Regions from separate parts of the Providencia sp. PROV003 genome, predicted to be linked through region 2. Evidence: predicted binding sites of a transcription regulator. Region 2 holds the regulator's gene; the other holds the start of a gene.
The links. The regulator LexA, encoded in region 2, represses DNA repair genes until DNA is damaged. The targets are predictions, from matches to a motif close to TNCTGTATGTACATACAGNA.

Region 1 (10,539 bases), 1.4 Mb from region 2:
ACCTATTCCTATTTCTTTAATAATTCATTAAAAATAGGATATATCACTCTACGTAAAGCTATTTTTAAAATTAAAAATCATTTGTAAAGAAATTCTCAGGCTTATTTAATAAAATTTCATACCCTCATAAGGGGCTTCTTGGCAGCTTTTTAAACGCTGCAATAAGCCACCCACATGCAGTTCTAATTTGTGCCCATCAGGGTCAAGAAAATAAAATGATTTCCCCTCACTCTTATTTTCTTTCCAAACAATGACATTAGCCTGTTTTAGTTTGGCAACACAGATAGGAAAATCTGCCTCACTAACTGTAAAAGCATAATGAGTGTAATCTGTTTCGGTATGTGAAAAAGATAAGCGTGTTTTATCTAAAGATAAACATAACCATAAATCCCCACAGGAGATATACGCTCCATTTTTCCAACTTGCATGTAGCTTCATACCAAGTAATGATTGATAAAAGAAGATGCTTTTCTCAACATCAGTCACTGCAATGGTTAAATGGTTAATTCCAACTAACATACTATTTTTCATCCTATATGAACGCTAAACGATTTCTTTTAATGAATTTACATAAACTACCAGTAAATAACATTGTAACCGTTACAATCTATAACACATCAACATTAAGACAACCTGTTAATAGATGCCCTTAACCTTTTTATGACCCCCATAAAAAGGTTTTTTTTGCCTATTATAATTGAATACTTTTAGCTCATCCACATATGTCTATGTTATTGATAAAGTTAATTGAGTTATTCACAAAGGAAACTGAGGGTTATCCACAGTTAATGTGAACAACTTTTTCGTCCCAGTACTCATTTGTAGTTTACATAAATTCTTAATCGTATTTTGTTTTAATATTAAAACATTAATCTAGGTAGATATGCTAAGGTACAGATCTATAACAAATTTTGTTATCATCTAAGATAAGGGTACTCATCTATCTAAACTGGGAGCTTGTATTTAATCACTATGACAAATTTCCTCGAGCTATTTCAAGCTGTTGGTATTGGCCTTGTTTTATTGCTTCCACTCGCTAACCCTTTAACAGCGATTGCGGTCATGCTCAGTATTTCCGCAAATATGACCAAAGAGCAACGTGATCACCAATCGTTACTCGCTTCTATTTATGTATTCGCAATTATGACTATAGCCTTTTATGCAGGCCAATTAGTGATGAATACATTTGGTATATCAATACCTGGGCTTCGTATTGCAGGTGGGTTAATTGTTGCATTTATTGGTTTTGGTATGTTATTTCCCAGTAATGATTCAGGAGAAGACCAAACAGCAGCGGCCCTTGATGACCCTAATGTCCCTAAAAAACGCCAAGAGTCACCCAGTATTGCCTTTGTTCCATTAGCAATGCCAAGTACTGCGGGGCCAGGTACTATTGCGATGATCATCAGCTCAACGGCCTCATTGCAAGGGAATGTCAGCTTTGCTCCTTGGGTATTAAAAGTAGCGCCAATACTCACCTTTTTAATTGCGAGTCTAATCGTGTGGATTGGTTTGAGAGGTGCGACATCAATTATGCGATGGTTAGGAAATAGCGGTATTGATGCAATAGCCCGTGTAATGGGTTTCTTATTAATCTGTATGGGAGTGCAATTTGTTATCAACGGTATTGTTGAGATTGTCGCGCAACTCCCACACTTATTGAAGGAATATCAGTAAGACATCGCTAATGCATTGTATGCATTTTTAACTTTCCACAAATAGCGCGGAGCTTGTGGTGCGGGATGCTTAGTTTGAACGTGTTGATAAAACTCTTCAGGTGATAAACTATTAATCATAGCTATTGCCCTACTTTTATCATTATCAAACGTTCTTAATAGTGCCCCTGCGCCATTCACATAAGCCACAACTGTTGCGTAATATAACGTTTGCGGGTGGCTAATACCTGCAAGCTGCTGCTCCCTCAAAATTCGAATATATGCAGTGCCTATATCAATATTTTTTCGAGGGTCTTTTAAATCGCTAGAACTAGGTTCACCGGACTTTCCTTGATAACGATAAGCGTCTCTCCCCGCAGTTGATGCTTTAATTTGCATCAAACCAATCGCATTTGATTTGCTTACAACTTCCGGCCTGAAATTCGACTCTACCTCAATGATGGCCCTAATTAAAGTTTCATCAATACTGTAGCGGGCTGCTGAGTCCCGAATAAATTCATCAAAAGGAGTGCGAGGGAATACACCATTTTGTGTCGTCGCTGGCAAGGTGTTAGGGTTATCCAACATTCGTTGCTTCGCCACTGGTCTATCTGGTTCACTAGAACAACCAGCAAGTAGCAGTAACAGAATAGCCCCGCTAATCATTTTCTTCACTATTATAATCCTCTGCTACTTAAGCCGATGGAAGAATAACTAATCCTAGGAAAAATAAAATTATTTTTACTTAACTTTTACTTCAGGACGTGTTTTAGTCATACAAAATAACAATAAAAACCAGCATTTCATAATGGGTATGTATGTTATTCCACAATATTTGTGTTTATTTACTCAAACGATATTGATTATCATTATCAGTTGGGTTATAAAATGTAATTGTTATAAACCTTAACAACTATATGCTAGAAAACGCTAAACCAATAATGTCAGGGTCAATTTTTATGAAGAAGAATTTATCTCGTTTATCTGCACCTCTAATAACAACCTTATTTGTGCTAACAGCAATTATATTTGCTAGCCAACCCGCCTTTGCGAAAAAGTTTAAAGTTGTTACTACTTTTACAATTATTCAAGACATAGCACAAAATGTAGCTGGTGATGCCGCAATTGTCGAGTCAATAACCAAACCGGGTGCTGAAATTCACGGATATCAGCCAACCCCTAAAGACATAATGAAAGCCTACGATGCGGATTTAATCCTATGGAATGGTATGAATTTAGAAGTTTGGTTCCAACGTTTCTTTGAAAACTTCAAAAATGTCCCTGCTGTCGTGGTAACCGAAGGGATTGAACCCATGCCAATCCGTGAGGGTGAATATAAAGATAACCCGAACCCTCATGCATGGATGTCACCCGCTAACGCTAAAATATATATAGAAAATATCCGTGAAGCCTTAGTGAAATATGATCCTGAAAATGCTGAAATATATAATGCAAATGCCAAAAAATATGCGGCGCAAATTGCAGCACTTGACGCTCCGCTTCGCGAACGTTTAAACCGTATCCCAGAAAACGAACGTTGGTTGGTGTCAAGTGAAGGGGCATTTAGCTATTTAACTAAAGATTATGGCTTTAAAGAGGTTTATTTGTGGCCGATTAATGCTGAAGAGCAAGGTTCTCCACAGCAAGTTAAAAAAGTCATTGATACTGTACGCAAATATAAGATCCCTGTCGTATTTAGCGAAAGTACTATTTCTGATAAGCCAGCTCGTCAGGTCAGTAAAGAAACAGGGGCAAAATATGGCGGTGTATTATATGTAGACTCATTATCCACTGCTGATGGTCCTGTACCCACTTATATTGACCTGTTAAATACGACTGTAGACACGATAGCGAAAGGATTTTCACAGTAATATGAATCACTCTAATCAATTCGAACACCCGAATCTTATCGTCGATGATGCAACTGTAACCTATAACAATGGCCATACAGCTATCTATGACGCAAGCTTCAATATCTCAGGTGGCTCTATTTGTGCTCTCGTTGGCGTAAATGGGAGTGGTAAATCGACGCTGTTTAAAACGATTATGGGGCTAGTCACCCCATCTTCTGGCAGTGTAATGTTAAACGAACAACCCATCAAAGCTGCCTTAAAAGAAAACGTCATTGCTTATGTTCCACAAACAGAAGAAGTTGACTGGAATTTTCCCGTTTTAGTTTCAGATGTTGTGATGATGGGGCGTTACGGAAAAATGGGTTTTTTCCGTATTCCCAAACAAGCAGATAAAGATGCCGTAAAAATGGCGCTAGATAGAGTTGACCTTACAGGGCTTGAGCATCGTCAGATAGGCGAACTCTCCGGTGGTCAAAAGAAACGGGTTTTTCTCGCTCGGGCTCTCGCACAAGAAGGTAAAGTTCTATTACTTGATGAACCGTTTACCGGTGTTGATGTTAAAACAGAAAATGCCATTATCGACCTATTACGCAGTTTGCGGGATGAAGGGCACCTGATTTTAGTTTCAACCCATAATTTAGGGAGTGTTCCTGAATTTTGTGATCATGTGATTTTAATTAATCGCACTGTATTGGCGAGTGGTCCGACCGAAACCACATTTACACAACGAAATTTACAACAAGCCTTTGGTGGGGTCTTGCGCCATATCAACTTGTCAGGTCAAGAACTTCATGACGACGATGACCCGCGTTCTGTTACTGTTATTACCGATGATGAAAGAGCTGCTGTCTTCTATGGTCATGACCATGATGCGCCAGTTCGAAAAAATCAAACTAAGGGTTCCGAATGATTGAAATGTTATTACAGCCCTTTCAATATGACTTTATGGTAAAAGCCATTTGGGTAAGCGCCATTGTCGGTGCAGTCTGTGCTTTTTTATCTGCATATTTGATGTTAAAGGGCTGGTCATTAATGGGAGACGCACTTTCCCACTCCGTTGTTCCAGGCGTGGCTGGTGCTTATGCGTTAGGTTTACCTTATGCTGCGGGGGCTTTCTTTACTGGTATCCTTGCGGCACTTGCCATGACATTAATAAAACATTTAACGCGGTTACGTGAAGATGCTGTCATAGGCTTTATTTTTTCCACATTTTTCGCTGCAGGTTTATTGATTGTTTCTTTAAACCCGACTTCAGTAAATGTGCAAAGTATTATTTTCGGTAATATTTTAGGCATTGCTGATGCTGATGTCTTACAAGTAGAAATTATTATCGGTGTTTCATTCATCGTTTTACTATGTCTATGGAAAGATTTATTAGCCGTCTTTTTCGATGAAAGCCATGCTCGTTCTATTGGGTTAAACCCGTTACGTCTGAAAATTATTTTCTTCACGTTATTAAGTGCTTGTACGGTCGCAGCATTACAAACTGTTGGCGCTATATTAGTTATTGCCATGGTAGTTACCCCAGGAGCAACCGCATATTTATTAACTGATCAGTTTAAGCGCTTACTTATAATTTCAGTTACCATTGGCACAGTCACGAGCGCAGTTGGTGCTTATATCAGCTATTTCCTTAATGGTGCTACTGGTGGTCTTATCGTCACATTACAAACCATTATTTTCCTGCTGGCATTCTTCTTTGCACCTAAACACGGTATTTTTGCTTCACGCCGTAAGGCAAGGAAAGAAGTCGCCCAGCTCCACCAATCACACCAACAAGGAGCATCTCATGAGTGATTTTATTGACGTATTGATGGCTCCGTTTGCATTTCCATTTATGCAAAAAGCACTCGTTACCGCAATAGTCACTGGGACCGTCTGTGCTATTCTCTCGTGTTTTTTGGTGTTAAAGGGCTGGTCACTAATGGGGGATGCTATTTCCCATGCTGTTTTGCCGGGTATTATTATCGCTTCAGTATTAGGTATCCCACTCGCTATTGGGGCATTTGCTTCGGGTTTATTCTGTGCTGTTGCAACAGGTTATTTAAAAGAAAATAGCCGAATAAAAGAAGATACGGTTATGGGGATCGTTTTCTCAGGTATGTTTGCCATTGGTTTGGTTATGTTTGCCAAAATCGATACTGAGCAGCACCTCACACATATTCTTTTTGGTGATATTTTAGGGATAACCAATAGTGAGTTTAAACAGATTTTACTGTTTGCCGGAATCACCATCGCAATTATTTTACTGAAGCGTAAAGACTTTATGCTTTATTGCTTTGATCCAAACCAAGCCCGTGTGATTGGCCTACCCGTCAAGCTGATTCATTATGGTTTACTGTCTTTACTTGCATTAACCATTGTCGCTTCACTGCAAGCTGTTGGGATCATTCTGGTTATTGCCATGCTGATCTCACCGGGAATTATTGCGTTTGTTCTGTGTCGGAGCTTCGGGAAAATGCTCGTTGTCGCGATTATCGCTTCGGTAACATCAAGTGTGATAGGAACTATTCTAAGCTTCCATATCAACGCTACCACTGGGCCAACAATTGTAGTTACTCAAGCAGTTTATTTTGTAATTGCTCTGTTATATAGCAAATTAGTGTTAGCTCGAAAAAGAAACCAAACTAACCCTCAAAGTATGCATACCGCATAATGCATTGAGAGAAAAAATAAAAGCTGAACCGCTGTATGATAAGTTCAGCTTTTTCCTTTCTGAATAAAGATAACATACAAACACTTTGGCATACTGATATCCCTCCTCTTTTATTGATAAAATTATTAACTAACAACACTATTAAAATGGTTAATTATTTTCTCCAGCAGACCTCGGGGTTAATTAATAAAAAACAAGTAAACCGAACCGCCTCTGCAATAACCTAGATTTAGGTTTTATACCTGATAATTATTCAGTTTTTTCGTGATACCCTCTTATTTTTAAACAATTATCACTGTTAATTCCTAAATTATCACTATAGTATTGTATTAATGAATACCAAAGCAGAGGCGAGGTGAGTCATGTGGCAAGCAATGTGTCGTTTATTAAGTGAACACTTAGGTGAGGCAGAGCTACGTAACAAAGTCATTCTCTCTGGTGGTGATATTCACCATACGCTACGAATTGACTACGGCGACCATACCGTGTTCATTAAGCAAAATCGGCGTGAATTTTTACCTTTGTTCAAGCAAGAAGCCGAACAACTTGAAATGCTCGCTAAAAGCCAAACCATAACTGTACCAAAGGTTTATGGTGTAGGTAGTAACAAACACCACAGCTTTCTTCTTCTCGAATATTTTCCTCTTAAACCCTTTGATAGCACCAACGCTTGGCACTTTGGTCAACAATTAGCAAGGTTACATCAATGGGAAGAGCAACCCAGCTATGGGTTTGATTTTGATACCATGCTAAGCACTGTGGTTCAGCCCAATGGTTGGGAAAAGCGCTGGAATTCATTCTTTGCAGAAAAGCGGATTGGCTTACAATTACAACTTGCCTCAGAAAAAGGGATGGTTTTTGCCGATATTCAGCAAATTGTCGATATTGTTAAACACAAGCTAGCAGGTCACCAACCCCAACCCTCTCTTTTACACGGCGATTTATGGCCTGCTAACTGCTCTATCACCCATCAAATTGATGGCGTACTTTATGACCCAGCATGTTATTGGGGAGATAGAGAATGTGATATTGCTATGCTCCCACTATATAAAGAATTACCAATACAAATTATTGATGGCTACCAAAGCGTTTGGCCACTTCCAAATGGTTTTTTAGATAGGCAACCCATTTACCAGTTGTATTATTTAATCAATCAAGCCCATATTTTTGGTAATGAACAAAGTTATCAATTAGCACGTACTATTGTAGATAACCTACTCAACGAAAAATAACTTTTTAGCAACTCTAATCACAAAGTATCAACCAGCCAAATAAGTTGCGTTATGAATTAGCGGTAAATACTGATATCTCGGGGAGCATACCTAAGTATGTGCCCCGAGTCGCTAAACACAGCTAACACTCTCATAACGTAAAATTTGAAAATCACCAGTTCAAGAAACGTAATAGAAAATACAAGGCAATTCCTAAAACAATAGGCCAAAAATAAAGAATAAAAAATTGTGTAAAAATAGTGTGCCGTGGAATAGTCACTTTTGCTTCGAGTTCTTCTTTGGAAATTTCTAACCCCTTCGCTTTTTCTATAATCACGTGGTCTTCTAAGCTTTCGCGGATAAATTTAATTTGCCGGTACATACGTAAACCTGAAGCACTAAGCGCTAGCCCAACAAAAATAAAGATAAAAATAATGATAAAACCAATATTGCTACCTGAAAAGCCATTCGCGACTTGAGGCACTGGTGAGTTATTCCAAAAGAAATTTAAAAACGGTGTCGTTTGACGTACCATTTCAGCCATTAATTTAATAAAGTCATTGGCAACCGCATTAATGCCTTCACCTGCAAGCCCTTTCATGCCAGCAAGTTTAATTAAAGACGCTAACGTCGAAATTAATGCTACCAGAAAAACAACCCACCCAAAAATACGTTTGCCGATCGCGACATAATTGGCATTGTGGTAATTCATTACTGCTTTTCCTCAGAGTTATTATTCTTGATAAACTTTCATGGCTAATAATAGCTGAAATAATGAAATGCCTCCAAATTTCAATTCATTATTGATAGTAATAATTCGACTTTCAGAATGTTCAACATACTAACATCCTGGGTTCAAGGCGATTTATCGCGCAGAATGCCTAATTATCTTGCCATAAAGCTGATAATACTGATGTCAATTAATACGAATATTAGCCCTTTGCTGGTACTATAGTTGGCTCGTTAATTAATACGACCTGAATGGAGTTTTGATATGTACCATAACCTTCCCATCCAATCGGTTATTTTTGATATGGATGGTTTATTGATCGACTCGGAACCTTTCTGGGCACAGGCTGAACTTGAAGTTTTTTCACAACTTGGTGTCGACGTTTCAATTGCAGATACCCTGCCTGATACACTGGGTTTACGTATTGACCATGTGGTTGAACTTTGGTACCACGCTTCCCCTTGGCAAGGATGTAGCCAAGAAGAAGCCAAACAACGAATTATTGACCGAGTTGTTGGCTTAGTTGAAGAAACTCGCCCCATTTTGCCAGGCGTACAACATGCGATGGAACTTTGCCGCTCGATGGATCTAAAAATAGCCCTCGCTTCAGCTTCCCCCCTGTACATGTTAGAAAAAGTGTTAAACTTACTGGATATTCGTGACTACTTTTCTGCCGTCGTTTCCGCAGCGGATTTACCGATGAGTAAACCACACCCAGAAGTTTACCTTAAAGCAGCCTCTGAATTATCAACTAAACCAATTAATTGTGTTTCATTGGAAGACTCTTTTAACGGTATGATTTCTGCGAAGGCTGCAAGAATGCGCTCTATTGTTGTGCCTGATAGCCAGCATTTTAATGACCCTCGCTTTGGCTTAGCCGATATCAAACTCACCTCTTTGAATGAGTTAAAGGCTGAGCATTTACGTTAAGAATCAGTATGTTGATTAATTATCACTCACCCCTGCCTACTTAGGTAGGGGATTTGCTTAAAAATATAAAATCCTTTCCTTATTTGCTAATAAATAAGAGTTTTTTTACCTTTCTGCCTCTATCATATTCTTTTCAAACACTTTATACTGCCAATTAACTGTATAGATAAACAGATGGTATTTTATCCACCATGACTGCTGAAGGGCATCTGCTTTTTTCCGTCGCCTCTTTAATAATGGCCCATAAACTTCAACTCACCCCTGAGCTTGCTCAAGGTGATTGGCTACACATGGTTCCGGGTGCATTATTAGGCGCGTTATTGCCCGATATTGACCACCCTTCATCTCTTCCCGGCAGGTTGCTACGCATTTTTTCATTACCAATTTCTAAACTCTGCGGTCACCGGGGTTTTACTCATAGCTTAGTTGCATGGTTACTAGTAATGGCAGCTTGTTATCAATGGATGCCAGTAGAATGGCAAGTGCCAAATGACCTTATTCAAGCCTTTTTATTAGGTTACCTCAGCCACCTAATCGCCGATATGCTTACACCATCTGGTGTACCGTTTTTATGGCCATTACCTCAACGTTTTTGTTTTCCCATCATTCGAGGGAAAAATAGCAAACGAACAGAGCGTTTTATTGCTGTTATTTTGACGGTTTGTGCCTGTTTTTTGCCTATTGGATACCAACTGGATTTTTATAGCCAAATTGAGAATGTGATAAAATACATTCATTATCAGTTAGATACTCACTTTGCTATCTAAATTAAAGTTTTGTCATATACTGTAAGTATGAATAATACTATCTTATTACTATTTGATATAAGAAATGTGCTTTTTCTATTGATAACATATAACCAGTTGTTTGAAGCAACTAAATCCTTATAACCATTAAGGATTAAAGGGCAAGTAACATACCTTATAAAAATATGATTTGGAGTTCGGAATGAATATTCCTCTAATTATTAATGTGCTCGGCTTTGTAGCACTGCTAATACTGTTGGCAAAACTGGGAGCTAAAGGCTGGAGCCTATCTAAAAAAGTGTTAGTAGGTCTGGTTTTTGGTGTCGCCTATGGCGTTATACTGCACCTAGTTTATGGCAGTGGTCATCAAACGGTAAAAGACTCCATTCTATGGTTTAATATTGTTGGTAATGGTTATGTTCAGCTATTACAAATGGTAATTATGCCATTAGTGTTTGCTTCAATTTTAAGCGCAGTAGCAAGGCTACATAAAGCGTCATCACTGGGTAAAATTAGTTTTTTAACCATTGGTACATTGTTGTTTACCACGGCTATTGCCGCATTAGTTGGTATTTTAATTGCTAACGTATTTGGTTTGACTGCTGAAGGCCTAGTCCAAGGCCAGCCAGAAACAGCCCGCCTATCCGCTATTGAAAGTAACTACATTGGTAAAGTCTCTGACTTAACTGTACCTCAGTTAATCTTATCCTTTATCCCTAAAAACCCATTCGCAGATTTAACCGGTGCTAATCCAACAT
Region 2 (10,539 bases):
TAAAAAAAAGCCTACTAAATAGTAGGCAAAACCGTCAACATGGGAAAATGACGAATACAAAATATAGTTTAAATTATGGGATAGTAAGAACCAGTGTAATGCGGCCACTAAATTTCCCTGGAATAACAGTACCATTTGTTTTCAAAGTCGACTCTACACGCACAGGCCAAACTTTATTCTCTTGAACCGACTGTACAATTCCAATCGCTGCGGAACGGTTATTTAATGTAACATGTGATTTTAATGAACCATCTGGTCTTAAATTTACATCATCATATTGTAAGTTTGATGAGACTTTCACACTCATATCTTGGTTACAAATAACATAAAATAAGCTTGTTTGCATGTTGCCATTTAATTCATTAGCGTTTAATGACCCATGATTGAGTTCAAGTATACCTCCGTTACCATCAGGAGAAGTAAAGTAACATTTACCTGCTGGTGGCGGAGCAATACCACAAATTCCCCCAGGTAACATTGTTGCATAGCTTTTTTTCGCAGTTTCTCCTACAAAAATCCCCACACATTCATCAGTAGTGATCGAACCACTATGGCGGCTCTCTCCTCTACGAGGGAATGTCAACCCACACTGTGATTGTGCTGCTTCAATTATCGAAGCCATAGTAGGATAATTAGCAAAATTAATCCCACATGACCAATCAGCTCGGGAAGCTATTCCCCCTTTAGTTTTTCCTGAATGCAAATGGTTTATACTAAAATAACAATTCTTAGCCCCTTTGCTACCTAATACGGAAACACAAGGGTTCGGCTCCGTAGGTGAGTTTGCTTTCCAATAATCCATCTGATAGTAATAGGTATATCCATTTCCTTTTACTATATCTTCCACATATGAAAAATATGTTGAACCATAGCTTATTGATGTAATTAAAAAAAGAGGTATAAATAGTAATTGCTGTATTCTTTTTCCCATTTTAAATCTCTTTATAGTTGAATTAGAGGTTATTTCTATAAAAGTAGGCGTCTGAAAATAGAATTACTCATACTCAAATAAAAACGTAGCGATTGCCGAAATATGCCCGGTTTTAATTTGCTGGTTAGCAATAGAATCAGGTGTCGCTTTGAGAAAAGTATCAAACTTCAACTCATTTTTTCCTGACTGAGTAATAGGAATTAATGGAGAAACCTGATTGATTTTAATTTCCTCACCACTACTGAGCTTAAAACCGATGCCTAAGCCTGGATTAGATTCTACACCTGTCAGGGCGATAAAACCTGGCATCTGACCATGTTCAGCCCCAGAAATTTTTACTTTCATTCTCTTTGCAATACTGAGATCACAATTAGATAGAGTAAGCGTCATTTCACGTCGCGGTAATTGATATGTTGGGTCATAAATATCCAGTAAACGGATATCACCAAAATCCACCTCAACATTCTTATTTTCAGGCAAAACCACACAAGGTGAGTTAACCAACCTTCCTTTTATTTTGACATTATTTGTTGCTGCTACAACAATATGGCTAGCTGTAAAGCTAAAAAATCCGATTAATAATAGCTGGTTGATTTTTTTCATTACTCGTACTCCACAACCATCGTTGCATTGGCAACAAAATCACCTGTTTTTATTTCATTATTTCCATTACGTATTAAAACAGCCCATAAAACGCCAGGAGAACTTGGGTCAATCAAATACTTTTTTCCAAGCTCTAAATCTTGGTCTGCTAATTGAAACTTAACAGCAAGATTATCGACCCCTGTACTTATTCCATTAAGGTCAAAAGCGCTTTTCGCACCATTTAATTTTAAGTACATGGCCCAATTATTTTTATTGTCACCGCATTGAATTTGGTAATTTACTTGTTTTTTCTGATCATTACCTTGTATCGATTTAACTGAAATAGTCTCGAAATCTACTTCAATATCTTTGCCATCATCAATGTGGCATGGTGGTGGCGTGATTAAATTACCTTTTATACTGATTTCAGTCTCATAATCCTTTGCATTTGAAACAAAAGGCAATGAGACCATCAATAAGACTGCACTCATAATCATTTTTACATTCAACATGTTTCAGTCCTTATTGATATTCCACTTTCAATGTTGCTGTCGCTGTAAAACTCTTTGCAGGAAGGTCTGTTCCACTTTTTTTAACTAATATCGCATCAAGCTTTGCAGGATTTGCAAAATTAAAAGAACGTTTACTTCTAAGTGGAAAATCTTTTGAATCTGCTGTAAAACGCACAGCCAAATTTCCAACGCTTGTTTTTAATAACCCCTGATCAAATGAAGATGAGAGTCCATCAATAAATATGTTTAATTTAGGTTTAATTCCATCCTTACAACTCACCGTATACTCTATGGGCTCTTTATAAACTTCACCTTGAACACGAGTCGTCATAACATCGCCAAAATCTATTTCGATGGTTTGTCCATTATTGATTGTGCAAGGTTTGGATAAAACTTCACCTTTAATATCAATATATAAGAATCCTGAAAATCCAAATACATTTGATATATTAAAAGTCATTAAAACCCCCAATATCCGCATTACATTTTTTCTGGATATCATAAAATTAATGGACATAATCATTAGCCTTATTTTCTAGGTACTACGGAACATTCTGTTGCTTGACAACTAAATTTCAAATCAACCGCACCACCAAAATCATTAAGATAAACTAAGGTTGGCATAGAGCCTAAGCCTCCAGAAACCGTACCTAAACTGGATTCATCAAAAGGGGCTATCATGACTGGCTCAAAATTTGTAACGTCTGTATTACCTTTTTTCAATTTAGTAATTGATAAAAAATAAGGTGATGGGTTTTTTACTAAATAATCAGCACCACGCTTAACAATTTTTATATTATTTTCTTGTGGGATAAATTCCATACGCTCTTTTATCATTATCGTTATCGGTCGATAAAAAATCTTAATTTTTGTTTGTAATGCAATTTGTAGAACATTGGCCTTTTCGCTACGTGGTGGAATTTCCCGTACATTCAAATAATAGATACTTTCCCTGTCCTTTGGTAACTGAGAAATAGCTGGCAAAGATTGGATTTTAATTTGACTTTTAGAATTTGCTTCTATTCTATGAACCGGCGGAGTCACAATAAAAGGCGATGTAACTTTCTCATTATTATCATTTTCTATCCATGCTTGTGCTAAGTATGGGCTTGTTGAGTGTTCATTTGTAAGCCCCATACTCACCGATTTATCATTTTCATTATAAATAACACGAGTTCTATCAAGCGCAATAGCCGCATAAGCCGATTGCATTAATAAAAACAAACTCATTACTGTTACTATTTTAGCATTTAGACTTATATTCATATTTTCACCGTTGACGTTAATACATTACTTATAATTATTTGCATGGTAATAATATTGTTTTTTCCATGCCAATTTCTATTTTTTCAGGTATTTGAATATGACATGATGATTTATCACCCCATTTAACTTTAAGGATATCTGATTGATTAATACCTGCTAAATAAACAAACCCATTATCTGATACAATTCCAACTTCAATATTTTTCTCATTGATAACGGATGATCCAAAAGGTGGATAACTATTATTTTCTAAACTGATAGTTCCTAATATTTTTTCACCTTTAATCACATTGAATTTCCGATAACCAATCGCCCCCTCAGTTAAGGTTGCATATTGGTTTGAATCCAATGCTTCGGCATTATCCGGTATGCTATTTATATCAATCCGTAAATTATTACGGTTGAAATCCATGATACTTGTGATAACAGCCTTACCATAACGATTTGTTTTAATGGGTGTTACTCCAGTTCGAACAGGGATCCCCTCAATACCATTCGTATCGATTAAGACTCTTGACCCTCCATTTATTGAGGTATTACGATGCAATGCTCCACCTTCTGGAGTAACTGTTAGCCCACCTTTTAGTTGCATAGATAATGCAGTTTGATTGTCCTGAGTGTACGTTCCATTGATATTAACTTGTGCTGCATCACCATCATAGTTATACATACCTGATGTCGTTACTTTATTTTTATCCCACGTTCCCGCAGAAATAGAATATGTGCTTCGCTCATTAATACGGTCATAGTAATTGACATTATGACTACTATTACTAGAAAATGAGCCTGAATAACTAATACTTGCTTGATTATCATTTAATGGCACATTTAAATTTAAATAAACGCCATTATCATCATTTTGATGAGATTTGGTTTTATATGCAGTTAAACTTAAGCTTAAATTTTTTATTTTCCCTATATCAAAATAATTAGAAACCGTTAGGTTATATTGGTCAGTTGAAGAACGGTTCCAATAAGTTTGATGCGAGTAATTTAAATACATATTTGTATTATATTCAGGAAACGCCGTACCAAATATAATGGTATATAATTCTTTACCACTATCCATCGTGCTATCATTATAACGCCTATCAATAAATTGACTCATATTCATATAGTTTCTTTCAGAAAATCGATAGCCTGCAAATGTAATTTGGCTATTGATATCATCGAACTGTTTAGAATATGTTAAATTATAGGAGTTCCCTGTCAAAGTACGATGATTATCCGCTCTTCCCATCTCCGCTCTAGATACACTAATATTACCTGAAAGCACACCAAATGGAGCGAAATCACGCCCTATCCCTAACGCAATATTTTGATATTCTGAAGAACCTAAAACCCCACCATAAACAGTCGTGTTATTTGTTGCTCCCCACGATAAAGAACCTAAACTAAATACAGGCCCTTGAGTACTATGCTCATTTTTACTTGGCTTACCCAAAACAAGTTTATAAATAAGTTGCCCTGGTCGCGTTAATGTTCCCAACCTCGAAGTTTCAACTTTATAATTTGTGACATTACCATCCTGTTCTTGAACAGAGACGTCTAATGTCCCTCCTCCAAAAGAGTTAACATCCTGAATTCTAAATGGACCAGGGCTTACTTCTGTCTGGTAAATAATTCGGCCATCTTGTTTAACAATCACCGTTGCATTTGATTTTGCAACTCCCGCAATTTCAGGGGCATACCCTTGTAAACGAGGTGGAAGCATAGATTCATTAGTTTCTAAGCTCGCTCCCACATAACGTATGCTATCGAATAATTCAGAAGATAAATATTGCTCACCAAATGTTAAGCGTGAATTTAACGCTCGAATTGCGCGATACAGGTAAAGTTGGTTCCATGACCATGATTGGCCACCTTTATTTAACTCACCCTTTTGAGTCTGCCAGTCTGCTCTAACGCGCCATGCACCGATATTTGTCCCCATGGTTCCTGTCGCAGTAATACCAGACTCAGTCCCTTTATCACCAGTACGCTTATTAACAATACGCCCAGTTGCATTGTAATCAATAAACGCACCTAAAATACCATCATCCCAACGAGATGGAGGATCCCAATTAGGGTCTTGATACTCCATAAATGCTTGAGGAATATTTATATCGACATTATTTTTTGCTAAGTCACCCTGAATACTCATATCAGGAATAGAACGAATATCTAAGCATTGGTCATTATGCAACCACGTTACTTTTTTACTCCAATTACTTTGTAAACCGAGTTGCTTATAAAGCTCTGGTGTAATACATGCAAGAGATATTTTATCGTCATAATCAGGTGTAAAAAAAATAATAGGTTGCTCCATAGAAATTTTAACTCTATTAACAGATACCGCTAATGAGTAATTTCCAGGAGGAATATAATTTGCGTGAGAGAATTTACTGAAGTCGACATTTTCAGTGCTGTCTGTTTCAAGAAAGTCCGTGTTAAAATCAATAGCCTCTTCGGAAAATACAAACATCGGCGTTAATATTAAAAGCATTAATTTTGTAATTAAATTGAGTCTTATGCTTTTCATTTAATTATGCGCCTATCAAACAAAGTAAAAAGGTATAGAAACATATGGCCTTCCATACGCCACATGTTTCTATTTATCTAACTCAAATAAGTCTTATTGATATACGATTTTGAAGTTAGCAACAGTATTGAAACTACCCGTTGTTGCTTTAGCGTTAGCATCTTCATTACCTTTAACATATGCTGCAAAATGTAGAGTTGTTTCTTTGCCATCTCCTGCATTTAACGCATAACCGTCACCAGTACCTGGGAATGCTTTACCAAATTCAACAACTTTGTCTGCACCGTTAGTAATTACGATACCTGCGTTTTTAACTTTTCCGCCTAAACCAAGTAATTCACCTGTAAAGCCTTGGAATCCAGAGATTGTTGGACCAGTAAACGTGATTTTTGCGTTTTTGTAAGTTTCAGTTGAACAATTTTTCAATACGATATCGAAATCTTTGCTGTCTGAACGATATTGGTTTGATGTCAGTTCATGTAATGCGATTTCACCAAACTCAACTAGTTGTTTTAGGTTATTTGCATCAATTGAACATGGAACATCGTTAATGAAACCAGTGAAACGGATTTCACCTTGTGAGCTTTCTACTGTTTTTGCTGGAACGACAGGATCTTCAGCTAATGCAGCTCCAGAGAAACCAATCCCAAAACCAATAGCTAGAGTTAATGCTAATTTATTCAATTTCATAAACATTTCCTTAAATAAGTAGGAAGGATTTTCCTCTTTCTGATTTTTATTGATAATTTGCGCTTATCAGTAAAGTTTTTCAGCACTCCAGCTTTATAAACTTCTTTCAGATTAGAGGGTTATATATAAATAAGGTCCTTCTCATTTATCATCTTTTTTAAAAACGTAAATCCATTACACTAGTTTTCTTGCTTTTTAATTAACAACTCAATTTTCGCTGTAACTTTTAAAAATTGACGTAGAAAACTAAATGAATATTTATACATACGCTTCAATTCTTTCTGATGTCAATTCTACAATCTCAATATATATTGTCAAAAATCACACTTGAGGTGAGTTTATATAGAATAATAACCCTATATTCACTTAAATATAAAATAAAAAACCAAAACAACTCATTTATATATGAATCAAATATGTCATTTAGGAAAATTTATATAAAATCTTCACTTTCTATTTATAAGATTTTCAAAATATTTCAAAATAAACAAAATTAGCCACTAAAATATAAAACTATACAGCAGAGGAAATTAATATATTTAATCTATAAATAGTAACTTAATTGAACAAAATCCAAGGAAAAAAAATTTTATCACTCATTTATAGGAAAAATAAAATTTCAGATAAGATAAATCTTAATTAAAATTTATATCAAAAGGTAACACTTAGTTTCAAAGAATTGTTTTAGACTAGTTACCCTTTTAAAAATTAAATGTTTAATTTTTGTTATTTATATATTGATAATGCTGTATATAAAAATATCTTCTTTATCTCCTTCATGAGTTATAAATTTTATTTTTCATTTTTTTATCTAACAAAGCTTAGCTAGATAGCTGTCTTCATCCTTTCACTTTTTCTTTTCAAGCTATTTCAGTCAGAAAACTATGATAAACTTGTTACCATAGTTGATACTTTGTTTTCGAAGTTGGGGTCAGTAAAATGAAAAAAATGAATGAAGATAAGATACTGGTAATGGCAGAACGCATTTGCCAGTCAAGAGGCGTTAGATTGACTCCACAGAGAGAAACTGTATTACGCCTTATCGCGCAACAACACGGTGCTATCAGTGCCTACGATTTATTAGACTTATTACGTGAAGTTGAACCACAAGCAAAGCCCCCTACCGTTTACCGTGGGCTTGAGTTTTTAATGGAACAAGGCTTTATTCATAAAATAGAGTCAACCAACAGTTATGTCGTTTGTCACCACTTTGATAACCCTAGCCATATTTCAGTGATGTTAATTTGTGACCACTGCGGTAGCGTAACTGAAAGTGATTGCACAACCATTGAAGCCGCTATTATCAGCCTAGCGGAAACCAACCAGTTCCGTTTGCGTCATACTGTGGTTGAAAACCATGGCTTATGTAAAAACTGTGATGAGATTGATAGCTGCCAAGATCACGCACATTGCCACCATGACCATCAACAGCCTATTACTACAAAGAAAAAGTAATAAATAGAAGTGGTAGAGTTAACGGTGTTGCTTATATAAGAAAAGAATATTCGATGAGATGCAAAGAAAAGAGACAAAAGAAAAGGAACAAGTAAAGCAGGCAGATCTCTACACATCAATTTGAAATCTGCCAGCAATCATTGAATTATCAAACAAGCAGCGTCAACTTACCGCTTACCAACCTGATAATTTAAGAATTAATACCAATCACTATTGCGGATCACGCCAACCGCTAAACCTTCAATTGTGAAGCTTTGTTCGCGTAAATCGACAATAATTGGTGCAAATTCAGGATTTTCAGCAATTAACTCAACACGATTACCTTGCTGTTTAAAGCGTTTAACAGTCACTTCATCATCAATACGCGCAACAATCACTTGGCCATTGTGTGCATTTTGTGTTTTATGAACCGCTAGTAGGTCACCATCCATAATACCGATGTCTTTCATCGACATACCATTCACACGTAATAGAAAATCTGCGTGAGGTTTGAAGAGTTCTGGATCAACTTGATAGTGACTTTCGATATGTTCTTGCGCTAATAAAGGTTCGCCAGCGGCAACACGCCCAATCAAAGGTAGCCCTTGATCATCAGCTTCTTCTTCAAGAAGCAAGCGGATACCCCGTGATGCCCCAGAAACAATTTCAATTACACCCTTGCGAGCCAAGGCTTTTAAATGTTCTTCTGCCGCATTAGGCGAACGAAAACCCAGGCTTGCTGCTATTTCAGCACGTGTAGGAGGCATACCCGTCTGCGAAATGTGATCACGCACCAGATCATAAACCTGCTGTTGTCGAGCCGTCAGTGCTTTCATTCCGTTCCCCTGTTTGTTTATACAGTCAGACTGTGAGTATATACAGGTAAATGAAGATTTGGAACAGTTAAATTGCTGAATTTAGGCATTTGTTATCGATTGACTTCTTTTTCGACTTTAAACTGTTTTTATTAACTAGCTGGCAAAATAACGTTGCCATAAAACCAGAGCCCAAATAAAAAGTGCTAAACCAATACTGACAAACACTGCGGCAGAGCCTATATCTTTCGCGCGGCCTGAAAGCTCATGGTATTCACTACCAATACGGTCAACAACAGCTTCTACGGCACTATTTAATAGCTCAACAATCGCCACCAGCACCACTGAACTAATTAGCAGTATTCTATCTATATAACTGATATCTAAGAAAAAGGCGATAATAATCGCAATTACTGCTGCAACAGATTCTTGACGAAAAGCCGCTTCGTTTACCCAAGCGGCTTTTAGCCCTTTAAGGGAATATCCCGCGGCTTTAATTACACGGGTAAAGCCCTTAGTTTGACTTGCCATATTTATTCCTTAAAAAATACAAACAATAATCGATTTTTACGGTCAAAGTGAATTGTCAGTAACAGATCTGCCAGTAGATTTCTGGTATGATTGCGCAGCATTGTTAACAAGAGGCTATAATCATTTATGTCACTATGGCGTAAAATATATTACAACACGTTGAATTTACCACTTAAATTATTGGTAAAAAGTAAACTAATTCCATCGGACCCCATTGCAGAGTTGCAGCTTGATACTAACAGGCCAACACTGTATGTATTGCCTTACCACTCTAAGTCCGACCTCCTAACGCTACGGCATCAATGCTTGGCTATCGGTTTACCTGACCCTTTGGTTGATAACGACATCAATGGCACTAAGCTCCCTGCTTATGTGTTTATCGATGATGGCCCTCGCGTATTTCGCTATTATTCACCGGACCCGCGTAAAGATTCCGTCAAAACATTCCATGCTTATTTAGATTTGCACAAAAACAACCCTAATCTAGATATTCAAATGTTACCCGCGTCTGTAATGTTCGGGCGCTCTCCTGGTCGTGAAGGGCATACCCCTGCACCACCACTGAAACTATTAAATGGGGTGCAAAAGTTTTTTGCTATCCTGTGGTTAGGTCGTGACAGTTTTGTTCGCCTATCGCCACCCGTTTCTATTGGGAAAATGGCTCAGGACCACGGTACTGACACCATTATTGCCAATAAACTGGCACGTGTCGCCCGTATTCACTATTCACGCCAGCGCCTTGCTGCGGTTGGCCCGAAACTGCCGGCCCGCTATGAACTATTCAATAAGCTTCTGACCTCAAAAGCAATTGAAAAAGCCGTCGAAGACGAAGCACGCAGTAAAAAAATTCCATTGAAAAAAGCGCAGCAAAACGCAGTGAATATGATGGAAGAAATTGCTGCGAACTTCTCCTATGAAGCCGTGCGTTTAACTGACCGTGTGCTCAGTTGGACATGGAACCGCCTCTATCAAGGTATTAACGTGCAGCATGCTGAGCGCGTTCGCCAATTAGCGCAAGATGGTCATGAAATTGTGTATGTGCCCTCCCACCGAAGTCACATGGACTACTTACTGCTCTCCTATGTTCTTTACCATCAAGGTCTCGTTCCACCGCACATTGCTGCTGGTATTAACCTAAACTTCTGGCCTGCCGGTCCGATTTTTCGCCGTCTTGGCGCATTTTTTATCCGCCGTACTTTTAAAGGCAACAAATTGTATTCCACGGTTTTCCGTGAATATTTAAGTGAACTGTTT

Region 1: a site for LexA is predicted at 9,192-9,211, ahead of M1F14_RS16050 (metal-dependent hydrolase). Genes of this name have one in related genera too.

The regions. Positions count from the first base shown of each region.
Region 1 covers NZ_CP096369.1:3,481,044-3,491,582, forward strand. Annotated here, with positions in the region: gene fos (fosfomycin resistance glutathione transferase) at 106-519, opposite strand; gene M1F14_RS16005 (MarC family NAAT transporter) at 973-1,677, shown strand; gene M1F14_RS16010 (transglycosylase SLT domain-containing protein) at 1,671-2,330, opposite strand; gene M1F14_RS16015 (metal ABC transporter substrate-binding protein) at 2,615-3,526, shown strand; gene M1F14_RS16020 (manganese/iron ABC transporter ATP-binding protein) at 3,528-4,418, shown strand; gene M1F14_RS16025 (metal ABC transporter permease) at 4,415-5,305, shown strand; gene M1F14_RS16030 (metal ABC transporter permease) at 5,298-6,164, shown strand; gene M1F14_RS16035 (fructosamine kinase family protein) at 6,527-7,396, shown strand; gene M1F14_RS16040 (YniB family protein) at 7,548-8,087, opposite strand; gene hxpB (hexitol phosphatase HxpB) at 8,370-9,035, shown strand; gene M1F14_RS16050 (metal-dependent hydrolase) at 9,227-9,802, shown strand; gene M1F14_RS16055 (L-cystine transporter) at 9,984-10,539, shown strand, end outside.
Region 2 covers NZ_CP096369.1:241,252-251,790, forward strand. Annotated here, with positions in the region: gene M1F14_RS00990 (FidL-like protein) at 1-3, shown strand, start outside; gene M1F14_RS00995 (hypothetical protein) at 74-931, opposite strand; gene M1F14_RS01000 (fimbrial protein) at 995-1,534, opposite strand; gene M1F14_RS01005 (fimbrial protein) at 1,534-2,028, opposite strand; gene M1F14_RS01010 (fimbrial protein) at 2,039-2,488, opposite strand; gene M1F14_RS01015 (fimbria/pilus periplasmic chaperone) at 2,557-3,294, opposite strand; gene M1F14_RS01020 (fimbria/pilus outer membrane usher protein) at 3,329-5,815, opposite strand; gene M1F14_RS01025 (fimbrial protein) at 5,909-6,505, opposite strand; gene zur (zinc uptake transcriptional repressor Zur) at 7,445-7,960, shown strand; gene lexA (transcriptional repressor LexA) at 8,158-8,775, opposite strand; gene M1F14_RS01040 (diacylglycerol kinase) at 8,911-9,285, opposite strand; gene plsB (glycerol-3-phosphate 1-O-acyltransferase PlsB) at 9,412-10,539, shown strand, end outside.